4 regions of the Ralstonia mannitolilytica genome follow, and region 2 is predicted to be linked to each of the others. Evidence: predicted binding sites of a transcription regulator. Region 2 holds the regulator's gene; each other region holds the start of a gene.
The links. The regulator FliA, encoded in region 2, starts transcription of late flagellar genes. The targets are predictions, from matches to a motif close to CTAAAGTTTNNNNNNNNNNNGCCGNTA.

Region 1: the regulator FliA is predicted to act here: its motif matches at 2,106-2,132, upstream of fliD (flagellar filament capping protein FliD).
Region 3: the regulator FliA is predicted to act here: its motif matches at 1,274-1,300, upstream of flgK (flagellar hook-associated protein FlgK).
Region 4: the regulator FliA is predicted to act here: its motif matches at 2,331-2,357, upstream of flgM (flagellar biosynthesis anti-sigma factor FlgM).

What each region holds. Positions count from the first base shown of each region.
Region 1 is NZ_CP010800.1:291,515-296,854, reverse strand. It holds gene TK49_RS17950 (putative bifunctional diguanylate cyclase/phosphodiesterase) at 1-96, shown strand, start outside; gene TK49_RS17945 (LuxR C-terminal-related transcriptional regulator) at 119-754, opposite strand; gene TK49_RS17940 (flagellin N-terminal helical domain-containing protein) at 1,163-1,990, shown strand; gene fliD (flagellar filament capping protein FliD) at 2,176-4,227, shown strand; gene fliS (flagellar export chaperone FliS) at 4,278-4,706, shown strand; gene TK49_RS17925 (flagellar protein FliT) at 4,760-5,116, shown strand; gene TK49_RS17920 (MarR family winged helix-turn-helix transcriptional regulator) at 5,139-5,340, opposite strand, start outside.
Region 2 is NZ_CP010800.1:925,456-930,795, reverse strand. It holds gene TK49_RS20810 (3-deoxy-7-phosphoheptulonate synthase) at 1-205, opposite strand, end outside; gene TK49_RS20805 (MBL fold metallo-hydrolase) at 401-1,495, shown strand; gene TK49_RS20800 (RNA polymerase sigma factor FliA) at 1,514-2,275, opposite strand; gene TK49_RS20795 (MinD/ParA family ATP-binding protein) at 2,284-3,042, opposite strand; gene flhF (flagellar biosynthesis GTPase FlhF) at 3,056-4,879, opposite strand; gene flhA (flagellar biosynthesis protein FlhA) at 4,876-5,340, opposite strand, start outside.
Region 3 is NZ_CP010800.1:325,164-330,503, reverse strand. It holds gene TK49_RS18125 (flagellar basal body P-ring protein FlgI) at 1-135, shown strand, start outside; gene flgJ (flagellar assembly peptidoglycan hydrolase FlgJ) at 151-1,236, shown strand; gene flgK (flagellar hook-associated protein FlgK) at 1,353-3,287, shown strand; gene flgL (flagellar hook-associated protein FlgL) at 3,358-4,317, shown strand; gene TK49_RS18105 (YoaK family protein) at 4,383-5,126, shown strand; gene tnpA (IS66-like element accessory protein TnpA) at 5,283-5,340, shown strand, end outside.
Region 4 is NZ_CP010800.1:335,891-341,230, forward strand. It holds gene flgC (flagellar basal body rod protein FlgC) at 16-423, opposite strand; gene flgB (flagellar basal body rod protein FlgB) at 582-1,037, opposite strand; gene flgA (flagellar basal body P-ring formation chaperone FlgA) at 1,386-2,270, shown strand; gene flgM (flagellar biosynthesis anti-sigma factor FlgM) at 2,394-2,714, shown strand; gene TK49_RS18175 (flagella synthesis protein FlgN) at 2,827-3,288, shown strand; gene TK49_RS18180 (LuxR C-terminal-related transcriptional regulator) at 3,759-4,457, shown strand; gene TK49_RS18185 (porin) at 4,573-5,340, opposite strand, start outside.

The DNA of each region.
Region 1 (5,340 bases), 630 kb from region 2:
CTCACGCGCCCGCTGGAACCGGCGGCCGTGCAAGACCTCGTGCGCGAGAACGCCCGGCGCTACGGCGCGTGCATCCCGAGGTTCTATCCGTCTTGAACCCTTGCGTGGGCCCCGGGGCCTAGAGCTGGAGGCCGTTGCTGACGACGTACATCGTCAGCTCCGCGTTGTTGCGCAGCTTCATCTTGGAGAGCACGCGCCCGCGGTACACGCTGACCGTCTTGGCGCTGATCTGCAGCGCCTGGGCAATCTCGCTCAGCGTGCGGCCCGAGCCGAGCATGCGCAGCGTCTGGAATTCACGGTCGGAGAGGATGTCGTGGCGGGGCTTGTCCCAGTCGACGTTCAGGTTGTCGGCCAGCACTTCCACGAGGTCGGAGGGCAGGTACTTCTTGCCCTTGGAGATGGCGTTGACCGCGGCCAGCAATTGCGGCTGGCTGGCATCCATCGGCAGATAGCCGGCGGCGCCGGCCTTGAGGGCGCGCACCGCGAGCAGCGCTTCGGGATGGCGGCCCAGCGCGAGCACGGCCAGGCGGGCGTGTTGCTGGCGGACCATCTTGATGGTCTGGAACTCGTCTCCGGTGGCCGATTCCACCGAAAACAGCATGACGTCCCACTCGCGCTGGGCGAGCACGTCGTTGTTGGCGTCGCGCAGGTCCGGCACGGCCTCGATCTGACGTGCCAGGCGCGAATCCTTGAGGATCTGGCGCAGGCCGACACGGGCAATGTCGTGCGGTTCGACGATCAGGACATTGAGCATGGTGGGTGTTGCGGGTCAAACAGGCTCGCTTCGAGCTCTTATGACCGCCGGCAGGCCGCTGGAGCGCCTGGGCGGGGCTTGCAACTCCCCATCTGTGCGAAGTGGCGCTCTTTGTATGGAGGGATGCGGCGCCGTGATTTATCGGACGAGTATAGCCGAGGCCCTGTACGGCAAGAAGCAGGCGCGCTGCTGCTGTTGGCGGGCCGGCTCAAAAAAACGGGCGCCCGAAACCCGGACCGCCGCCAGCGCACAATTTTGTCAAGGCGACCCTAAACTTTCTTCGACGGCCACCGATAACCTGAGTACAACGCAGACCTGATCCCCTTCAAGTTACAGGTCACGTTGCCCGGCACAGCCGGAACAAGCCGCCAATCGGGCAACAAACCAACGGGAAACTTAGGAGCCGTCATGTCCCTCAGCCTCAATACCAACATTTCGTCCCTGCAAACGCAGCAAGCGCTGTCGCAATCGCAATCCGCGCTGCAAACGTCTCTGCAGCGCCTGTCCACCGGCCTGCGCGTGAACAGCGCCAAGGACGATGCTGCTGCGTACGCTGTCGCTTCGAGCCTGACGACCACGCTGAACTCGCAAACGCAAGGTATCCAGAACGCCAACAACGCACAGTCGTACCTGCAGACGGCCGACTCGTACCTGGGTCAAGTCGAAAACAACCTGCAACGTATGCGCCAACTGGCTGTGGAAGCCAACAACGGCGGTCTGTCGGCAGCTGACCAGGCCAACCTGGACAAGGAATACCAGCAGCTGGCCACGGCCAACAAGAACATCGCGACCAACGCCAACTACAACGGCAACAAGCTGTTCGACGGCACGGTTGCTTCGGTGACGTTCCAGTACGGCCAGAACGCCACGACGGACAGCGCGACCATCACCAACGTCAACCTGTCGGCATACGGTTCGTTCACGGGCGCCGGCACCAGCGTGACGAGCGCTGCCAACGCAACGGCCGCGCAAACGGCAATCGACACCGACCTGACCGCCCTGAAGTCGGCGCGCGCCAGCCTGGGTGCCCAGCAAAGCGGCCTGACCTCGACCATCAACACGCTGACGTCGAACAACACCGCCCTGTCGGCTGCCAAGTCGGCCATGGTCGACACCGACTACGCTGCAGAAACGTCGAACATGACGCGTCAGAACATCCTGCAGCAAGCCGGTACGGCGATGCTGGCGCAAGCCAACTCGGCACCGAACAGCATCCTGAACCTGCTCAAGGGTTAATCGGCAGGCGGATGTCAGCCCGGCGCGTTGCGGCCGGGTCGAAGGCCGGCGCTCCTCGAGGGGGGCGCCGGCCTTTCGTTTTGCTGATCCAATTGTGAAGAGTGGCCCACCTCCGCTAAAGAAGTGGCGAGCGCTGCCGTTGTGAGGAAGGACTCCCGCCAACGCATACGCTGACCGATCCGATCATGGCGACCACGACCAGCAGTTCCTCGAGCAACAACTACGTCCCGCCGATCTCGATTCCCGGTATCGGGACGAGCATCGACGTCAATACGTTGGTCACCAGCCTGATGAAGGTGGAAAGCCAGCCGCTGACCCTGCTGCAGAACCAGCAGACGTCTTACCAGACGCAGCTCTCGGCGGTGGGCAACCTCAAGAGCTCGCTGGCGACATTCCAGACGGCCATGGCGGGACTGAGCTCGGTGTCGAACTTCAGCGCGATGAAGGCGAGCGGCTACGACGCCTCCATCCTCAGTGCCTCGCTCACGGGTTCGGCGCCGGCGGGCTCGTACGCCGTCAACGTGACGCAGCTCGCGCAGTCGCAGGTGCTCGCCGCGCAGGGGCAGGCTTCCGCCACCTCGGCCATCGGCAGCGGGTCGTCGACCACGATTTCGTTCTCGTTCGGCTCGGTGTCGGGCGGCACGTTTGCCAACGGCAAGTATTCGGGCGCCACGTTCACGCAGAACGGCAACCTGCCGGGGGGCTCGATCACGATCGACTCCTCGAACAACACGCTCTCGGGCATCCGCGACGCGATCAACTCGGCCAACCTCGGTGTGTCGGCCAGCATCGTCAACGACGGCAGCGGCAACCCGTACCGGCTGGTGCTGACCTCCACGGCGGGCGGCTCGAACTCCGAGATGAAGATCTCGGTGTCGGGCGATGCGACGCTGCAATCGCTGCTCTCGCAAGACCCGGCCGGCACGCAGAACATGACCGAGGTGACCACGGGCCAGAACGCCCTGGCCACGATCAACGGCATCACCGTGCAGAGCCCGACCAATACGCTGTCGAACGTGGTGGACGGCACGTCGTTTACGCTGTCCAAGACGGGCAGCACCACCGTGACGGTGGCCAACGACCCGACGGCTACCACGAACGCCGTGGTCAATTTCGTCAAGGGCTACAACGCGCTGCGCGTTTCCCTGAACTCGCTGACGAACATCGATACCGCCAACAGCGCCAACAATGGCCCGCTGGCCGGAGATGTCAGCACCAAGGCGCTCATCAACCAGATCACCGACGTGCTTGGCCAGGCCATCGGCAATGGCGCGTACCAGTCGCTGGGCAGCATCGGCGTGACGATGGGTTCGGACGGCACGCTGTCGATCGACAACACCAAGCTGGCCAACGCGATTGCCGCGTCGCCCAGCCAGGTGGCCGGCCTGTTTGCAGGCGCGGGCACCAGTACGGACGCACAACTGAGCGTGCCGAAGTTCGCCGACAGCACGAAGTCGGGCACGTATGCCGTCACCGTGTCGCAGCTGGCCACGCAAGGGTCGCTGAAGGGCGCGGCGGCGGCCAATACGACCATCACCGCGGGCGTGAACGACAGCCTGTCGGTCACGGTCAGCGGCATCGCCACCAACATCACGGTGCCGGCCGGCAGCTACACCGCATCGAGCCTGGCCGCGCAGATCCAGTCGCAGATCAACGGTTCGGCCGCGCTGCAGAACGCGAAGATCAACGTGTCGGTATCGGCGGATGCCAGCGGCGTGCTGACCTTCACCAATAGCCAGTACGGTTCCAACTCGAGCATCTCGATCTCGGGCAACGGCGCGTCGTCGCTGGTCGGCGGCAGCCCGACCGCCGTGACGGGCCAGGACGTGCAGGGCACCATCAACGGCGTGGCGGCGGTCGGTTCCGGCCAGAACCTGTACGGTGCCACGGGCACCGCGGTGGACGGGCTCACGGTGCAGGTGACGGGCGGGGCGCTGGGCAGCCGCGGCAGCGTCACGGTGCAGCGCGGCTATGCAGCGCAGCTCAATACCGTGGCGACGAACCTGCTCTCGACCACGGGCCTGGTGCAGAACGAGACCGATGCCATCAACAGCTCGCTCAGCTCCATCGCCGGCCGCATCACGGCCATGCAGCGCCAGCTCGATGCCAAGCAGGCGCTGTACTACTCGCAGTTCAACGCGCTGTCGGCGCTGGTGGCCAGCATGACCAACACCAGCAACTACCTGACGACGCAGTTGGCCGCATTGCAAAAACAGACCTCAAGCAGCAACAACTGACGCCGTAAGTACTGTCTGAACCGCTTACAAGAACAGACCAGGAAAACTCCATGTACGCAGCACGCCGAGCCATCGGTGCCTACGCGCAAGTCGGCATTGAAACCTCTGTGGTGGACGCCAATCCGCATCGGCTGATCGCCATGCTGTTCGAGGGCGCGCGAGCGGCCATCAACATGGCCACCGCCGCCATCGAACGGGGTGACGTGCCGGCCAAACTGCGCGCGATCGACAAGGCCATCTCGATCATCGGGCAGGGGCTGCAGGCGAGCCTGGACCACCAGCGCGGCGGTGAGATCGCGACCCAGCTCAACAGCCTGTACGACTACATGCTGCGCCGCCTGCTGGTGGCCAACGCCAACAGCGACGTGGCCATCCTCGCCGAGGTCGACAAGCTGCTCGTACCGCTGCAGGACGCGTGGCTTGCCATCGGCAAGCCAGCTGCCACGGCAGGCGCGAGCCACCTGAGCGTGGTCAGCTGAACATCATTTGAGCCAGGCGAACTTTGACTGAATCCGGCCCAACTGGAGCCAACATGCACCGCAACATCCCCATCAAGGACAGCGACAGTCTGTTCGCCTGCTACGAAGCCATCGCGCGCCTGACCGCCGAAATGGTCAGCGCCGCCGAGGTGGGCAACTGGGAAGTCGTCAGCACGCTCGAGCGCGAGAGCGCCATCTATGTCGATGCGCTGCGCCGCTCCGAGCCGCATCCGCCGCTGGCGCATGCCGGCATCGAACGCAAGCGCGCCCTCCTGGTGCGCATCCTGGAAGACGACGCCCGCGTGCGCGCGATGGTGTATCCGCGCCTCGAGCGTCTGCAGAAGCGGATCGATACGGCACGCCGCAGCACCAACGCAAGCAACGCCTACGGCAACATGGCGCGGTACTGAGCCGCAAGAGGGCGGCGCCGCCTCAGCTGCGGTCGTCCGCCGCCGCCAGCGCATCGAGCAGCTTGCGCAGCACGTTGCGCGTCGCGCCGATCTCATCACGCTCCAGCGGAATCCGGCACGCCAGGGCCTCCGGCACCTTGGCGGCGCGCTCGCGCAGAGCACGCCCCGAGTCGGTCAGCTCGATGACCACGCGGCGCTGATCGTCACGATCGCGCGTGCGCGTC
Region 2 (5,340 bases):
CGTTCAGTGCGGCGGTGATGGCCGTCCGGCTCGCCTCGACGTGGGCCTGCACTTCGGGCGACACGGGCAGCTCGTCGAGCAGCAGTGCCGGCGAGATCAGCGGGCGCACGGCGCCAATGCGCACATCGTCGATACGGGTCGTATCCTGCGTTGCGTCGGCCACGCCGACTTCCTGGTCATGTTGGGGGTTATCGATACGCATCATGGCAAGCAAGGGTGGAAGCTCTCAGCAGCCCGCATGTTGCTACAACTGCGCTGAAAAAGGGGGACAAAGCGCAATCCGGCAGACCGGAGTACCCTTGCGAAGCCGCCAAACGTCCTGATCTGGGCGGAATCCGCGTTCTCCCGCAAGCTAGAGCCGCAGCATCGCGCCCCGACCGGTGCCCGGCGTCATGGTGAAATGAAGAACCCCTATTACGATCCCGCCAAACCCCATCACACGCCGGACGGCTTTCGCAACCGCTACGCACACCCTCGCCCGGGCGGCGATTTCTGGCAATGGCAGCGCGAGCGCCGCCGCCTCGGCCTGCCCAAGCCCCCCACGCGCGACCTGTCCTGCGTTGCACCGAACCTGGCGGCCATCCACCAGCCGCCGGCCGTACCGCAGCTCACGTGGATCGGCCATGAAACGCTGCTGCTGCAGATCGGGGGCCTCAACGTGCTGACCGATCCGGTGTTCTCCAACCGGGCGTCGCCGCTGCCGTTTGCCGGACCGCGCCGGCACCAGCCGCCGGGCCTGTCGCTCAGTCAGTTGCCGCATATCGACCTGGTGCTGATCTCGCACAACCACTACGACCACCTCGACAAGGCCAGCGTGCGAGCCTTGATGCGGCAGCCGGGCGGCGCGCCGATGTTCTTCGTGCCGCCGGGGGTCGAGCGCTGGTTTGCACGCAACGTGCGCGGCACGCGCCTTGCCGGAAAGGGCGCGGACCACGGCGCCAACGTGCGCGCCTTCGACTGGGACGACGAAGCGCGCTTCGGCCCCTTCACCGCGCAGTTCTGCGCCGTGCAGCATTGGTCCGCACGCGGCCTGTACGACCGCAACCAGACGCTCTGGGGCAGCTGGGCGCTGCTGCATCCGCAACTGCGCTTCTGGTTTTCGGGCGACCTCGGATACTCGCAGGACACGCGCGACATCGGCGCCCGCTTCGGCCACTTCGACGTGGCGGCGATTGCCGTGGGCGCCTACGAGCCGCGGTGGTTCATGAAGGCCCAGCACATCGACCCGAGCGAAGCCGTGCAGGTCATGCACGATGTCGGGGCGCGGCAGGCCGTGGGCATCCACTGGGGCACGTTCGAGCTGACGGACGAACCGCTGGACCAGCCCATCACCGACCTGGCAAACGCCCTGAAGGCCGCGGACGTGCCGGCCGAGCGCTTCCTGCTCTTCCGCCATGGCGAGACCCGCGTGTGGGACGCCGCCGCCGAACGCCTCGTCGCCGAGCTGCCGCAAATGAAAACGCGGCCGCGAAATGACTCGCTGGCCGCGCAATAGAACGCTGTCCGGTGCCGATCAGGTCGGGGTCGGCAGCCACGCGCGATCGCGCAGCCGCGCACGGATCCGGGCAATCGCCTGGCTGTGGATCTGGCACACGCGCGACTCCGACACGCCCATCACGGCGCCGATTTCGCGCAGGTTCAGGTCCTGCTCGTAATACAGGCTCATCATCAGCTTCTCGCGCTCGGGCAGCGCCTCGATGGCGGCCACCACCGACTCGCGCAAGTCGTGGTCCAGCAACTGGTCCAGCGGCGTGGCGTCGTTTTCGGCGGCGCGGTTCTCGATGAAGGCGTCGGCGTCTTCGCGGTCGAAGTCTTCGTAATACAGCAGCTGGCTGCCCTGCAGGTCGACAAGCTGCTTCTGGTAGTCGGCCAGCGACATGCCGAGCGCCGTGGCGATCTCGGTTTCGGTGGGCGCGCGGCCCTTCTGCTGCTGCAGTTTCTGAATGGCCTGTTCGATCGTGCGCGCGTTGCGGCGCAACCCGCGCGGCAGCCAGTCGGAGCCGCGCAGCTCATCGAGGATGGCGCCGCGAATGCGCTGGGCCGCGTAGAACTCGAACTGCACGCCCTGCGTTTCTTCATAGCGCGACAGCGCATCGAGCAAACCCATCATGCCGGCCTGGATGAGGTCGTCGAGCTCGACGCTGGCGGGCAGCTTCACCATCATCTGGTTGGCAATGCGACGTACCAGCGGTGCGTACGTGGCCATCTCGTCGGACTTGGTCTTGCGACCGGTTGCGGTGTACATATCCATGCCTGCCTTTGGCGCTTCGTTCATGGTGCGCCTCAATAAACCAGCTCGGCCGCGCGCGTTGCGGCGCGTGGCGTTGCCGTCGGTGCCGAACTCGACATCGTCTGTGCCTGCGCCGACACCATCACCTGCGACGGCGACCCTGCCGCGCCGGCTTGGGGCTGGGCCTCGGCGCTGGCCCAGCTCAGCATCTCCTCGGCCAGCTGGCGGAAGGCCATGGCCGAGGGGGATGCGGGAAACGCGCTCGCCACGGGCTTGCCGAGCGAGAGCGCCAGTTCGATATGCCGGTCTTCCGGCAGATAACCGGCGAAATCAATGCGGGTGTTCAGGTACTGGCCCACGGTGTTGGCGAGGTTGCGGAACACGCGCACCGCAGAATCGACCGAATGCGCGCCGCACACCAGGGTGCGGATGCCCGCGCTGCCCTGCAGCACCGCGGTTTTCTTGAGCAGCGTGTAGGCGCTCTTGATGCCTTCCGCGCCGTCGGAGAACGCCAGCAGCACGTCGTCGCACGCCTCGGCCACGGTGGCCAGCGCGCGCGTACCGAAATGCGCGGCCACCAGCGTCACGTCTGCCGTGTCGTCGTGCTCCTCGAGCACACCGGCCACGGCCACGACGGTCTGGGCACTGACCACCGCAGCGTCGCGACCCAGGGCCGACAACGCAATGCGCAGGTTGTCGACGATGTCATCGACCTGCTCCTGCGCGCCGATCAGCAGCACGCGCCGGCTGGCAGCCTGCCCCAGCATGCGGCGCAGCCCGGCGGCCTGGTCCTTGACGAATGGGGTCGTCATCGTGCCCCCTTGCTCATGCGAAGTCGAACGCGGCCAGACCGGGCTCGCGGCCGAGCTGGCCACGCGCGGCGGCCTGCGCCACCAGCAGCGATTCGTCCGAATCGAGCGCAAACGACGACTGCTCCGCCCCCGCGCGGAAACTGCGATGGATCAGCAGCTTCTTGTTGGGCGCGGCAATGTCTTCCGGCACGCGCTGGCCGTACGACACGTAGTGCAGCGGCAGGCGGCGGCGGATCATCACGTCCATCGCGTGGCCGACCGAAGCGGCCTCGTCGATCTTCGTCAGGATGCAGCCGGCCAGGTTGGCGTCGCCGGTGTGGGCGTTGCGGTAGGCGCTGACCACCTCGTCGAGCGTCTTGCCGTTGCTCGTGGCGTTCAGCAGCAGCAGCCGCTTGATCGACGGGCCCACGGCATGCAGCATCGCCATCTGTTCCGACACGGCGCGGTCGCGCTGGCTCATACCTATGGTGTCGATCAGCACGACGTGCTTCTCGCGCAGGTCGTTCAGCGCAAGGCTCAGGTCCTGCGCGTCCTTCACGGCATGCACCGTGACGCCCAGGATCTTGCCGTAGATGCGCAGCTGCTCGTGGCCGCCGATCCGGTAGCTGTCGGTCGAGAGCAGGGCCACGCGCGACGCGCCATGGCGCAGCACGAAGCGCGCGGCCAGCTTGGCGGTGGTGGTGGTCTTGCCCACACCGGTCGGGCCCATCAGGGCAAACACGCCGCCCTGGTCGAGCAGGCTGTTTTCGTCCTGCACCACGGCGAGGTTCTTTTCGATCGCGCGCTGCACGAAGTCCAGCGCACCTTCATAGGTGTCGTGCTGCGGCATGTTCTCGAGCACGTAGCGCGTGAGCTGCGCCGAGAACCCCGCGTTCAGCATGGTCTGGAACAGGCGCGTACGCACCGGGTCGCCCAGCTTCACACCCAGCGAGGCGAGGCTGGACATGGCGTCGTTCAGCGTGCTCTTGAGCGTGTCGATCTCGCTGACCATGCGGCGCGTCATGGCGTCGCTCTCCGCCTTCAGGTCGGCCTTCAGGTCGGCGCGCAGGTCGATCGCCGAGCGCTGCAGGCGCATGTCTTCGAGGGGCGCTTCGGGCTTGGCCATCGTGTCTTCCATGCGGACGAAGATGTCGTCGGTCGATTGCCGCGCGTGCACCTTCTGCTCGGCGCGCGTGGCACGGGCCTGCGCCTCGACGCGCTCGGCAAAGCTGCGCAGCGCGGGCTTGCGTTCTTCCTGCGCGCGCGGCAACTCGTCGTCTTCCGCGGCGGCGCGGCGGGCAATGAACTGCGCGGTGCTGGCCTGCGCGTGTGCGGCGCTTTCGTTGGCGCGGTCCAGCGACAGACCGGCGAGCATGCGTGTGGAAGCCACGAGCGGGTCTTCGGCCGAAGCCTGTGCGGGCGTCAGGGCGACGTCGTCATCGACGCGCGTCTGCAGCGTGCTGCCGGCGGCCTTGGCGGCGGCAGCCGGTACGGCATCGTCCTGCGCGGCACGGCGCGATGCGATGAAGCGGTTGCGCAGGCGGGCCAGTGCGCTCGGTGCGGGCGTGTCGGTCTGCGCGCTGTGTTCCGCGGGTGCGGCAACAGCGGCCACGGCGGCTTCAGCGGCAGGTGCCGGCTCCGGGATCGGCGCCGGGGCCACCGGACGGCGCTGGGCGGCCCTTGGCGCGGTCGAATGCGGATCGACCAGCGCATCGAGATGCGTGTCGGATGCGGCAATGACCTCGATACCGCCAGGCACGGCGCGGTTCGACAGGATCAGCGCATCGTCGCCCAATTGGTCTCGGACCTTGCGCAACACGTCGCGCGACGTCAGTCCGGTAAATCGATGCATTTTCATGCGCGGCCTCCAAGCATGGCGACAACCTTAATCGTGCGGTGATCGGGAATTTCGGCGTGCGAGAGCACGCGCAGCCCCGGCGCGGCCCGCTTGAAGAGGCGGGCAAGCATCGGGCGCAGCGCGGGCGGCACGAGCAGGACGCCCGTCTGGCCCATCTGTTCGTATTGGCGCGACGAATCGGCGGCCGCCTGCATGAGCGAGTCAGCCAGTTGCGGTTCGATCGGGCCGGCATTCGAGCCAACGACGCTTTGCAGCAAGATGTTCTCCAGATTCGGGTCGAGCGTGACGACCTGCATTTCGGTCTTGTTCGGAAAGAGCTGCTGGGCAATCGCCCGGCCAAGGGCCACGCGCACGGCGGCGGTGAGTTCGGCGGGGTCTTGCGTCCTGCCTCCGTGTTCCGCCAGCGTCTCGACGATGGTGCGGATGTCGCGGATGTGCAGGCCTTCGTCCAGCAGGTTCTG
Region 3 (5,340 bases), 600 kb from region 2:
GTCAAGGGCGGCACCAACCTGGCCGACGTGGTGAAGGCCATCAACGCGATCGGTGCCAACCCGCAGGACCTGATCTCGATCCTGCAGGCAATGAAGGCCGCCAATGCGCTGCGCGCCGACCTGGAAATCATTTAACGCCGGGGTGATGCCATGAACCCGACCGACCTGACTACCCGCCTCGCGCTCGATTCGCGCGGCTTCGAATCGCTCAAGCAGACCGCGCGCACCGACCCGACGGGCGCGGCCAAGACCGTCGCCAAACAGTTCGACGCGATCTTCGTGAACATGATGCTCAAGCAGATGCGCGATGCATCGCCGCAGAACGGGCCGTTCGATTCGTCGTCGACCAAGATGTACACGTCGATGCTCGACCAGCAGCTTTCGCAGACGATGGCCTCGCGCGGCGTGGGCGTGGCCGACCAGCTGCTCAAGCAGATGCTGCGACAGGCCAACCGCGTGGATCCGGATGCGGGCGGCAAGGTCAACACGGCGTTGTCCAGCAGCACGGCCACGAATACCGCGCTGCCGGGCGCCGCGGGTTCGGCCACCGATGCGGCCAAGGCGATCGCGCGCACATCGCTCAACAGCATGGCCGCGTCGGCAGCGTCTGGAGTGGAAGACGACGGCTCGGGCATCAGCACCGTGCCGCGCCCCGGCCTCGAGGCGCGCGTGGAGCGCGCCCTGGCGGCGTTGCGCAAGCAGGCCGAGGCGGAAAGCAAGGCCGCCGACATGCTGCCGGAGGTGGACCTGTCCGGCGTGGCTTCGGAGCCGCGCGGCGACCGCATGGCCAGCTTCTACAACAAGCTGATCGGCCACGCCTCGCAGGCGGCGCAGGAGACCGGCATCCCGGCCAACTTCATGATCGGCCACGCCGCGCTGGAATCGGGCTGGGGCCGCCGCGAAATCAAGGCCAAGGACGGCAGCAACACGCACAACCTTTTCGGCATCAAGGCCGGCGGTTCGTGGACGGGCAAGACCGCCGAGGTGACCACCACCGAGTACATCGGCGGGGTGGCCCGCAAGGTCAAGGAGAAGTTCCGGGCCTACAGCTCGTATGCCGAGGCGTTCAAGGACTACGCCAACCTGCTGGCCAACAACCCGCGCTACAGCCACGTGGTGGCGGCCGGCAACGGCAACGATGCGGCGTCGTTCGCCAAGGGGCTGCAGCGCGCCGGCTATGCCACCGACCCGAACTACGCCCACAAGATCATGGCGGTGCTCAAGCAGATCGTGTGAATGTAATTGAAGCGCCACATTTGGTGGCATCGGCCGGCTCAAGTTTGTCCTTGGCCGGCCGATGTTGTTTCTAGAGCTGATTTCGGCGGCGTCCTGCTGCCCGCACCGAGACAACGATGAGCACCTCCCTCTTGAATATTGGCGCGACCGGCCTGCGGGTTGCCGATATCAACCTGCAGGTGACCGGCAACAACATTGCCAACGCCAACACCCCGGGCTATTCGCGCCAGGAAGCGGTGCAGACGGAAAACGTTCCGCTGTATGCAGGCGTCGGCTATCTGGGGCAGGGGGTCAATGTGACCACCGTCAAGCGGATCTACGACCAGTTCCTGACCGCCCAGGTGCAGAGCGGCCAGGCCGCCACGAGCGCGGCCGACCAGCTCAACAGCCTGGTGTCGGGCCTCAGCAAGTACATGTCCGACCCGAACAGCGGGTTGAGTTCGGCGTTGACGAGCTTCTTCAACGCGGCCGATGGCCTGGCCTCCAAGCCGTCGGACACCACGGCGCGCCAGGTCTTCCTGAACGCAGCCGCCAGCCTGCAAAGCCGCTTCAACTCGATTGCCGGCCAGATGAACGCGCTCAGCGGCCAGGTCAACACGCAGGTGCAGACCCAGATCAGCTCGGTCAACGGCACCGCGCAGCAGATCGCCGCCCTGAACGACCGGATCGCCAAGGCCGAAAGCTCGACCGGCCAGCCGGCCAACGACCTGCGTGACCAGCGCGACCAGCTCGTGCAGACGCTCAACCAGTCGATCAAGGCCAGCGTGGTGCAGACCGGCGACGGTCAGTACAACATCTACGTGGGCAATGGCCAGGCGCTGGTGCAGGGCAACCAGAGCTATCAGTTGACGGCGGTGCCATCGCAGTACGACCCGACGCAGCTGTCGGTGGGCTACAAGAGCCCGGCTGGCGTCGTCAACATCGACGACAGCCAGCTGGGCGGCGGCGCGCTGGGCGGCCTGATGGAGTTCCGCAACAAGACGCTCATCCCGGCGCAGAACAGCCTGGGCCGCCTGGCCACCGCCGTGGCCGCCGACGTGAACGCGCAGAACAAGCTCGGCATGGACGCCAACGGCAAGATGGGCACGGACCTCTTCTCCGTGGCGGGCCCGAGCGTGGCCGCCAGTGCCAACAACACGGGCAGCGCCACGCTGACTGCCAGCATCACCAATGCCAATGCGGGGCAGGGTTACGACTACCAGATCAAGTACCAGGGCGGGGCCTACACCGTCTCGCACTACCCGGACGGCTCCGGTGCCGTGACGGTGACGAGCTGGCCGACCACCATCGACGGCGTCACGCTGAACCTGTCGGGCACGATGAACAGCGGCGATTCGTTCCTCGTGCGCCCGACCGTCCAGGCTGCCTCGACGATGCAGACGCTGACCACGGACTATCACAACGTGGCGGCAGCGTCGCCGGTGGTGCTCACGCAGGGCAGCAACAACACCGGCAATGCGGCGGTGTCGTCCATCGGCGTGGACAGCACGTATGCCGGCGCACCGCTTGCCTCGCCGATCAGCCTGACGTACAGCTCGGCCGTGGGCGGCTCGCTTTCCGGCTTTCCGGGCAGCGTGACGGTGACAGTCAACGGCACGTCGACCACCTATACCGGCGGCACCGCGCCCTATACCCAAGGCGCCACGTACGCGTTCAACGGCGTGCAGCTGACGCTCTCGGGCACGCCTGGCAACGGCGACACGTTCTCCATCTCGGCCAACACCGCCAACAGCACCGACAACGGCAATGCCAGCGCGCTGGCCAAGCTGCGCAATGCGAACCTGCTGGACGGCGGCACCACGTCGCTCGGTTCGGCGTGGAACAACCTCGTCACGCAAGTGGGCGTGCAGGCCAACCAGGCCAGCACGAACCTGACTTCGCAGAAGGCGTTGCTGGCGAGCTCGACGTCGCAGCAGCAGTCGGTCTCGGGGGTGAACCTCGATGACGAGGCGATGAACCTGATGAAGTACCAGCAGGCCTACCAGGCCGCCGCCAAGGTGATGCAGACGGCCAACGCGCTGTTCGATTCGCTGCTGTCGATCGCCAACTGACAGTCGCCGCCGACTGCAGAACCGCCCAGCCCTGCCGATAACGCACTAAAGCCTTCCGCCCGGACCGATCATGCGAGTCAGTACCGCCCAGTTCTTCGCGCTGTCCAGCGCCTCGATGCAGAACACGCAGTCGAACCTGCTCACCTTGCAGCGGCAGATCTCCAGCGGCATCGCACTCGACAGCGCGGGCGACAACCCGACCGCCTATGGCCAGATGGTGCAACTGCAACAGACGCAGGACGCCAACGATCAGTACCAAGCCAACCGCGATGCCACCGATGCGCGCCTGACCAACGTGTCGTCTGCGCTCACCAACCTGGTCACCACGCTGCAGCAGGGCAAGCAGTCGCTGGTGAGCGCCAACACCACGCTGATGACCGATTCGCAGCGCATTGGCGTGCTGGCGCAGGTCAAGCAGCAGTATCAGCAGCTGCTGTCGATCGCCAACCAGCGCGATGCGTCGGGCGTGGCCCTCTTTGGCGGCGCCAACGGCACGACCGACCCGTTTGTCAGCTCCGGCGGCAGCGTGCAGTACGTCGGCACCGGCCAGCCGCCCACCGTCCAGGTGTCGCAGAACATCTCGATGCCCACTTCGGTGTCGGGCGACGCGGTGTTCGTACGCATTGCCAACACGGACCCGGCCAACCCGAATACCAACCAGAGCATCTTCAAAACGTACGAGAACCTGATCGCCGCGCTCTCCACGCCGATCAACCCCGCCACGCAGGCCACCGACGTCGCCAACCTGCAGAAGGCCGTGCAGACCGCACAGGGCAATCTGGACAACGCCTACCAGGTGGCGCTCCAGGCGCAGGTGACCGTGGGCACGCAGCAGGCGCAGATCACCACGCTCAACAGCAGCGGCTCGAATTACGGCGAGCAGTTGAAGGAGCAGATCGCCAAGCTGCAATCGGTGGACTACACCACCGCCATCTCGCAGTTCGCGCAGCAACAGGTGTCATTGCAGGCCGCGCAGAAGACGTTCACGGCGATGCAGGGCATGTCGCTGTTCCAGTACATCAATCCGTAGTCGCCGCCGATGGGCAGGGTGGGGCGCGGCGTATCATGTCGCCTCTCCTGCCGCCAGGATTGGGTATGCCCATCCAGTATCTGCGACGCCTGACCAGCCCCAAGCGCTCCGACGACGCCAACCGGCGCCTCGGGCAATGCCTGGCCTTTGTCGCGGGCGCTGCCAACGCAGGTGGGTTTCTCGCCGTCAAGCAATACACGTCGCACATGTCGGGCATCGTTTCCGCGATGGCGGATGACCTCGTGCTCGGCAACATCGTTCTGGTGCTCGCCGGACTGGCTTCGCTGCTGGCGTTTCTCTGCGGTGCCGCCTGTACGGCTGTGCTGGTGAACTGGGGACGCCGGCGCAGCACCCAAAGCGAGTTTGCCCTGCCCCTGATGCTCGAAGCAGGTCTGCTGCTGCTCTTTGGCCTGATGGGCACGTCGCTTGGGCAATACCGGGTGGTGTTCGTGCCGGCCACCGTGGCCCTGCTGTGCTTCCTGATGGGCTTGCAGAACGCCATCATCACCAAGATCTCGAAGGCGGAGATCCGCACCACGCACGTCACCGGCCTGGCCACCGATATCGGCATCGAGATCGGCAAGGCGCTGTATTGGAACCACGGCCACCACAACCTGCCGGCCGTGGTCGCCAACCGGCCCAAGCTGCGGCTGCTCGCATCGCTGCTGGCAATGTTCTTCGTGGGCGGCGTGGCCGGCGCGCTGGGGTTCAAGCACCTCGGCTATGCGGCAACGATTCCGCTGGCATCGATCCTGATGCTGCTGGCCGTGGTGCCGGTGGTGGACGATCTGGTGGCGCGCGGGCGGTAGGCGCGCCGCTCAGCCCAATACCAGTCCGATCGCAACGGCTCAGCCGAGGACGACCGGCCACGGGATGGCCGTTCCGGCGTAAGCACCCGGTGAACCCGTCTTGAAGGGGACCCGCGTAGCAAGGAGCATCGTGTCCATCTAGTTCTAGGTGGACACGTGGACACTATCGAAGAGAGCGCGCCAATACGGCGCCGACGTCGGCATAGCGCCGAGT
Region 4 (5,340 bases), 590 kb from region 2:
GCCCGTTGACAGCGCTTACTGGCCCAGGGTGAGGGCCTTGGAGGCCATCGTCTTGGTGGTGTTGGCGACTTCCACGTTGGCCTGGTACGAGCGCGAGGCGGAAATCATGTTCACCATCTCGTCCACCACGTCCACGTTGGGCATGGTCACGTAACCGTCGGCATCGGCCAGCGGGTTTCCCGGCTGGTGCATGCGCTTCATGGGCGTGACGGTGTCTTCGACCACGCGGTCGACCGACACGCCGGTGGCGTAGTCGTCAGACTCCTGCGCGGGCGAAAACACCACCTGCTTGGCGCGGTAGGGTGTGCCGTTCGGGCCGGTCACGCTCTCGGCGTTGGCCAGGTTGGAGGCCACCACGTTCATGCGCTTGGACTGCGCGGTGAGCGCGCTGCCAGCCACATCCATCACCTTGAATAGCGACATGTCGATTCCGCTGTCTTTGAAACTGTTGTCGGATCAGATCCGCTGTTTGTGTGGGCGCTCTCCGGGCCACCACCTTGCCGGCCCGGGGCGCCGCATCACTCCCGCCCCTCTTTCGCCGCGCGTCACAACCCGCGCGGTCGTCCCGCAACGTTGCCGTGCTAGCTGCTCTGGATGGCGGCCAGCATCGACTTGATCTTCTGCGTCACGATGCTCAGGTCGGCCTCGTAACGCACGGTGTTGTCGGCAAAGCGCATGCGCTCGCCGTCCATGTCGACCGTGTTGCCGTCGATCGACGGCTGCTGCGACGTGCGGTACTGCACTTCGCCCTGCAGCGCCTTGGTCTGTTGCGACAGCGATGCCTGCATCGGTGTCACCTCGCCGGCGGGCGCACCGTTGACGTTCAGGTGGCCGGCCGCCGTGGCGGTCATCGGCAGGGCGTTGCCGCTGTGCTGGCCGACCGCCTTCTGCAGCGCAGACTGAAAATCGAAATCGCGCGCCTTGAAGTTGGGCGTATCGGCATTGGCGATGTTCGAGGCCAGGATCTGGTGCCGCTGCGAACGCAACCGCAGCGCCTGCTCCTGAAAACCGAACAACTGATCCAGCTTGTCGACCATGTGTGTGTTCCGTGTTCCGTGGGATGGAGAACGCGGCATCGGCAGCCCCTTCAAAACCGCCGATGCCGTCTCCAAACCGCTGTATTGCTGAGTTGCCGTCATGCAGCCTCAGTGGCAAAGGCCTGCCTGCGGGCCCGACGCCGGCCGGGAAAACCAGGCACCGGAGCAGGTTGCACGGTCCGGCTGCACAGCCGCCGCGCAACGCCAGGGACTTCACCACGTTGCAAAGTCTAGGGGCCGATGCGCAACCGCATTCGTCTGAATAAGGGGGGGATTGGCCGACATTTCCGGATTTGGCGCCCCCGCGCGCGTGGCTACACTCCACTGGACTTTTGATGGAGGCTTGCCATGCCACAGCGGTTTGCACGTGAGGCAGATCACCCGACTTTCGCGACGGCGCGGCGCGCGCGGGCCGCGGCCATGCCGCCGGCCGCCGGGCGACGCCTGCTGCTGGTGATCCTCGCGCTGGGGCTGCTGGCCGGCCTCGTGCGCCCGATGCCGGCGCACGGGCAGGGCATGATGCGCGTGGGGTATGCGCCCGCCGCAGCCGCCATGCCGGGGGCGTCGCAAGCCGGCCAGCCCACCGCAATCCAGGGCCCGAACGCCATCCAGATGCAGATCCAGCAGCAGTTGCAGTCGCAACTGGACATCCTGGGCGGCACAAACGAAACCGGTGCGCCGCGCGCATCGGTCGAAGTCGGCCCGGTCGACCCGCGCGTCGCCAACCAGCCGTGCGACCAGATCGACCTGATGCTGCCCGCGGCCAACCGCCTGCGCGGCCGTATACAAGTGGGCGTGCGCTGCCGCTCGCCGCACGCGTGGGCGGCGTGGGTGCCGGCCACCATCCAGATCACAGGGACGTACTACGTGGCCGCCCGCGCCTTGCCCCCGGGCAAGACCCTCGACATGAGCGACCTGGAAGCCCGCACCGGCGATCTGTCGATGCTGCCGCCGTCGGTCGTGCAGCAACCCGCCGACGTGGTCGGCCGCGTGCTGCTCACGAGCGTGGCCGCCAGCCAGCCGCTGCGCGCCGAAAGCCTGCGCTTGCCGGTCGCCGTGCAGGCGGGCCAGACCGTCAAGCTGGTTGCCGAGGGTGGCGGATTCCAGGTCACGAGCGACGGCCGGGCGCTGAACCAGGCCGCAGTCGGCCAGGTGGCGCAGGTGCGTACCGCCAACGGCAACGTCGTTTCGGGCATCGCGCAGTCGGCGGGCGTGGTGGCCATCCAGTTCTGACCCGAGAATTGCGATTGCTCGATCACTTTGAAACTGCAAAGCGACGTGCAGTACGCCCGCTAAAGTTTGGGGCGGGGTTGGCCGATATGGGTGTTAGGATGAACGCGCTCTTCGGAGACACCCGTGAAAATCAACCATATCGTCAACAACGCCCCGGCGATTGCGCCGACCAAGGACACTGCGTCCGGGTCGACGCGTGCCGCTGGCTCGCATGCCGCCAGCACGGCAGCGGCGGGCACGGCGCGCCACACCGGCGATGCGCCGTCGCTGTCAGTCCAACAGGTCTCGCGCCAGGTGGGCAGCGGCGACTTCGATGCCGCCCGCGTCGAGCAGATCCGCCATGCCATCCAGAACGGCACGCTGAAGATGGACGCCGGCAAGATCGCCGATGCGGCGCTTTCCGACGCCCAGTCGCTGCTCTCGGCACAAAGCAAAAAGGCCTGACGGGACACTCCCGTCGCGCCTCCTCCAACCCTGAAGACGCCGCCGGCCCCTGGCCGCACGCGGTGGGGCGGTGTGCCGGCCGGCGGCTGCCCAAGCTGAGGTCGCCTCGCCCATGGACAACACACTGCTGATCCGCACACTGGCCGACGAGCAGGAACTGCTGCGCGCCGCCAACCAGACCCTGGAAGCCGAAGCGCAGGCGTTGCGCGACGGCGACATGGTCGAACTCGAGCGCATTACCCAGACCAAGCACCAGCAGCTCACCGCCCTCGGCGCAGCCGACCGTGAACGCCGCCTCTGGTGGGCGCAACACGGCGGCGCCGATCCGTACGGGCTGGTCAAATACCTGCGCACCGACGAAGCCGCCAGCCGCCTGTTCGACGAAAACCTGGCCCTGGCCCGCACGCTGCGCCAGCGCAACCTCGACAACGGCGTCCTCATCGACCTGCGCCTGCGTGCCACGCAGAACGCGCTGCAAGTCCTGCACGCTGCCAACAACGGCGGCGGCACACCCTATGGCCGCGACGGCAAGCAACCGCTCTCGATGCCGCGCTTCTCGGTCGTTGCCGAATAGGTGCCACACGCCTGCCGTTTCCTCGCCTGACGGCCCGCGAACGCTGCTTGACGTTTACGTCAATGGGCATGAAGTGGGGCTGGCTGCCGCCGTCCGATCCTGATATCTATAAGGGGTCTGGCACACCGCCGATCGGGATAAGCAAAAAGGTTTACATCCGATTGATGGGTGCAACAAGCATGCTGGGGATTTATTCTGCGATTTTTGGCGGGGTTAATCCTCCGCGCCTGGCGACATAAAGAAGCAAAAAACCGGGAGGGAAATTGCGCCTGATTGGCGCGCCAAGGTTTCGGCCCGGCGGCACCGCTGCGTGGTGACTGCCGGTTGAACGGGGAAATATACCGAAGCCGCGCGCCATTGCGTTTCCACAAGCCCGTTTGCATTGATTTTGGATCCCACCGATCCAAATCCGCGCAGCGACGGCGATTCCGGGAAATGGGAAAAACAACCATAACCAGACAGGCGGCGCAGTGAAATCAATCGTAGTAGAGGCACACCCGTTGGTGCGTGCCGGCGCGACTCACGTCTTGCAATCCTTGCCGGCCATTTCCGAGGTTGTCAGCGTCGAACCGGACGAAGACCTTTTTGAAAACCTCGCGGCGCATGCGGACGCCGAACTCGCCCTGATCGGCCTGCCGCTGCCGGGCATCGACGATCTGCCGGCGCTCTCGCGGTTGCTCCAGCAGCCGCATCCGCGGCATGTCGCCGTACTGAGCGAAAACGATTCGGTTGCGCACGTGCGCGCGCTCATGCAATTGAATGTCTCGGCCTATCTGCTGAAAAGCTATTCCGGCAAATTGATCGGGGCGGCACTCGAACTCGTGCTGGCCGGTGGCCGTTATGTGCCTGCGTCCGTCGTGTTGGCCCGGCCCGAAACCATTGCGGCCGGCGCGCCCCGGGGCCATGACGACTGCGCATTGCTCGGACTCACGCAGCGCCAATACGAGATACTCGTTCTGCTTTCCCGCGGCCATCCGGTCAAAACCATCAGCCGCATGCTGAATATCTCGGAGGCGACCACGAAAGCGCATATCAATGCGCTTTATCGGCGGCTCGAAGTGCGCAGCCGTACCGAAGCCGTGTTCGTCGCCACGCAGCGCGGCGCCATGTTGCTGAACGGTCCGCAGGTCGGCGCAGAAACGCCGCTGCGCCTGGCACGCACCGGCTGACACCGTCTTCCTTCGCGCATAAAAAACGGCGCCCACATCGGGGCGCCGCTGGAATATCCCGCCCACGCTGTCGACACGCGGGCGGCAGATGACAAGAAAAGCGAGACGACTCCGCTCAGAACTTCGCGCGGATGCCCACGCCGAACGTGTCGGCCGAGCTCAGGTCCGACACCTTGTCGCGGAAATACGCGGCATACACGTCGGTGCGCTTGGACAGCGCGTAGTCGTACCCCACCGCCCACGTATTGCGCTTCACGTCCACTGCACCGCTGGTTTTCGTGTACGCGTACGACGCGAGGATGCTGCCCGGGCCGACCGGGATCGACACGCCGAGCTGGCCGCCGTTGCTCTTGGCATCGCCCGTGTTGATCGTGTTCTTGATGTACTGGTACTGGCCGTACAGCTTGACCACGCCAAAGTCGTATGTCGCCCCCAGCTGCGCAGCCGTCTGGCGCGAGAAGCCCGTCACCAGGGCGTTCAGGTCGCCGGGGCTCGCATCGAAGCGCACCTGCTGGAACGCCGCCGTGGCCGCGAAGTTGCCGTGGAAGTACAGGAAGTTGCCGCCCCACTTGTTCTGGCCGTTGTGGCCGGCCTGCTCGCCTGCCCCGTAGATGAAGTTGCCGGTCAGCCCGTTGAAATCGGGCGTGGAATACATGATCGAGTTGTCCCAGCCCGAATCGCCCACCAGGCCCGAAATACCGGCGGTGCCCGTACGGCCGTTGCCGAGGTAGGTGTGGAACACCATCGGCGAGAACGTATACGAATCGATGAACGGGTTGAAGAGAATCGTCGAGACGAAATACGGCGGGGTGTTGCGGCCGAGCTTGATCGAGCCCCACGTGTTCGACTGCAGGCCCACGAAGGCATTGCGGGCAAAGAAGTG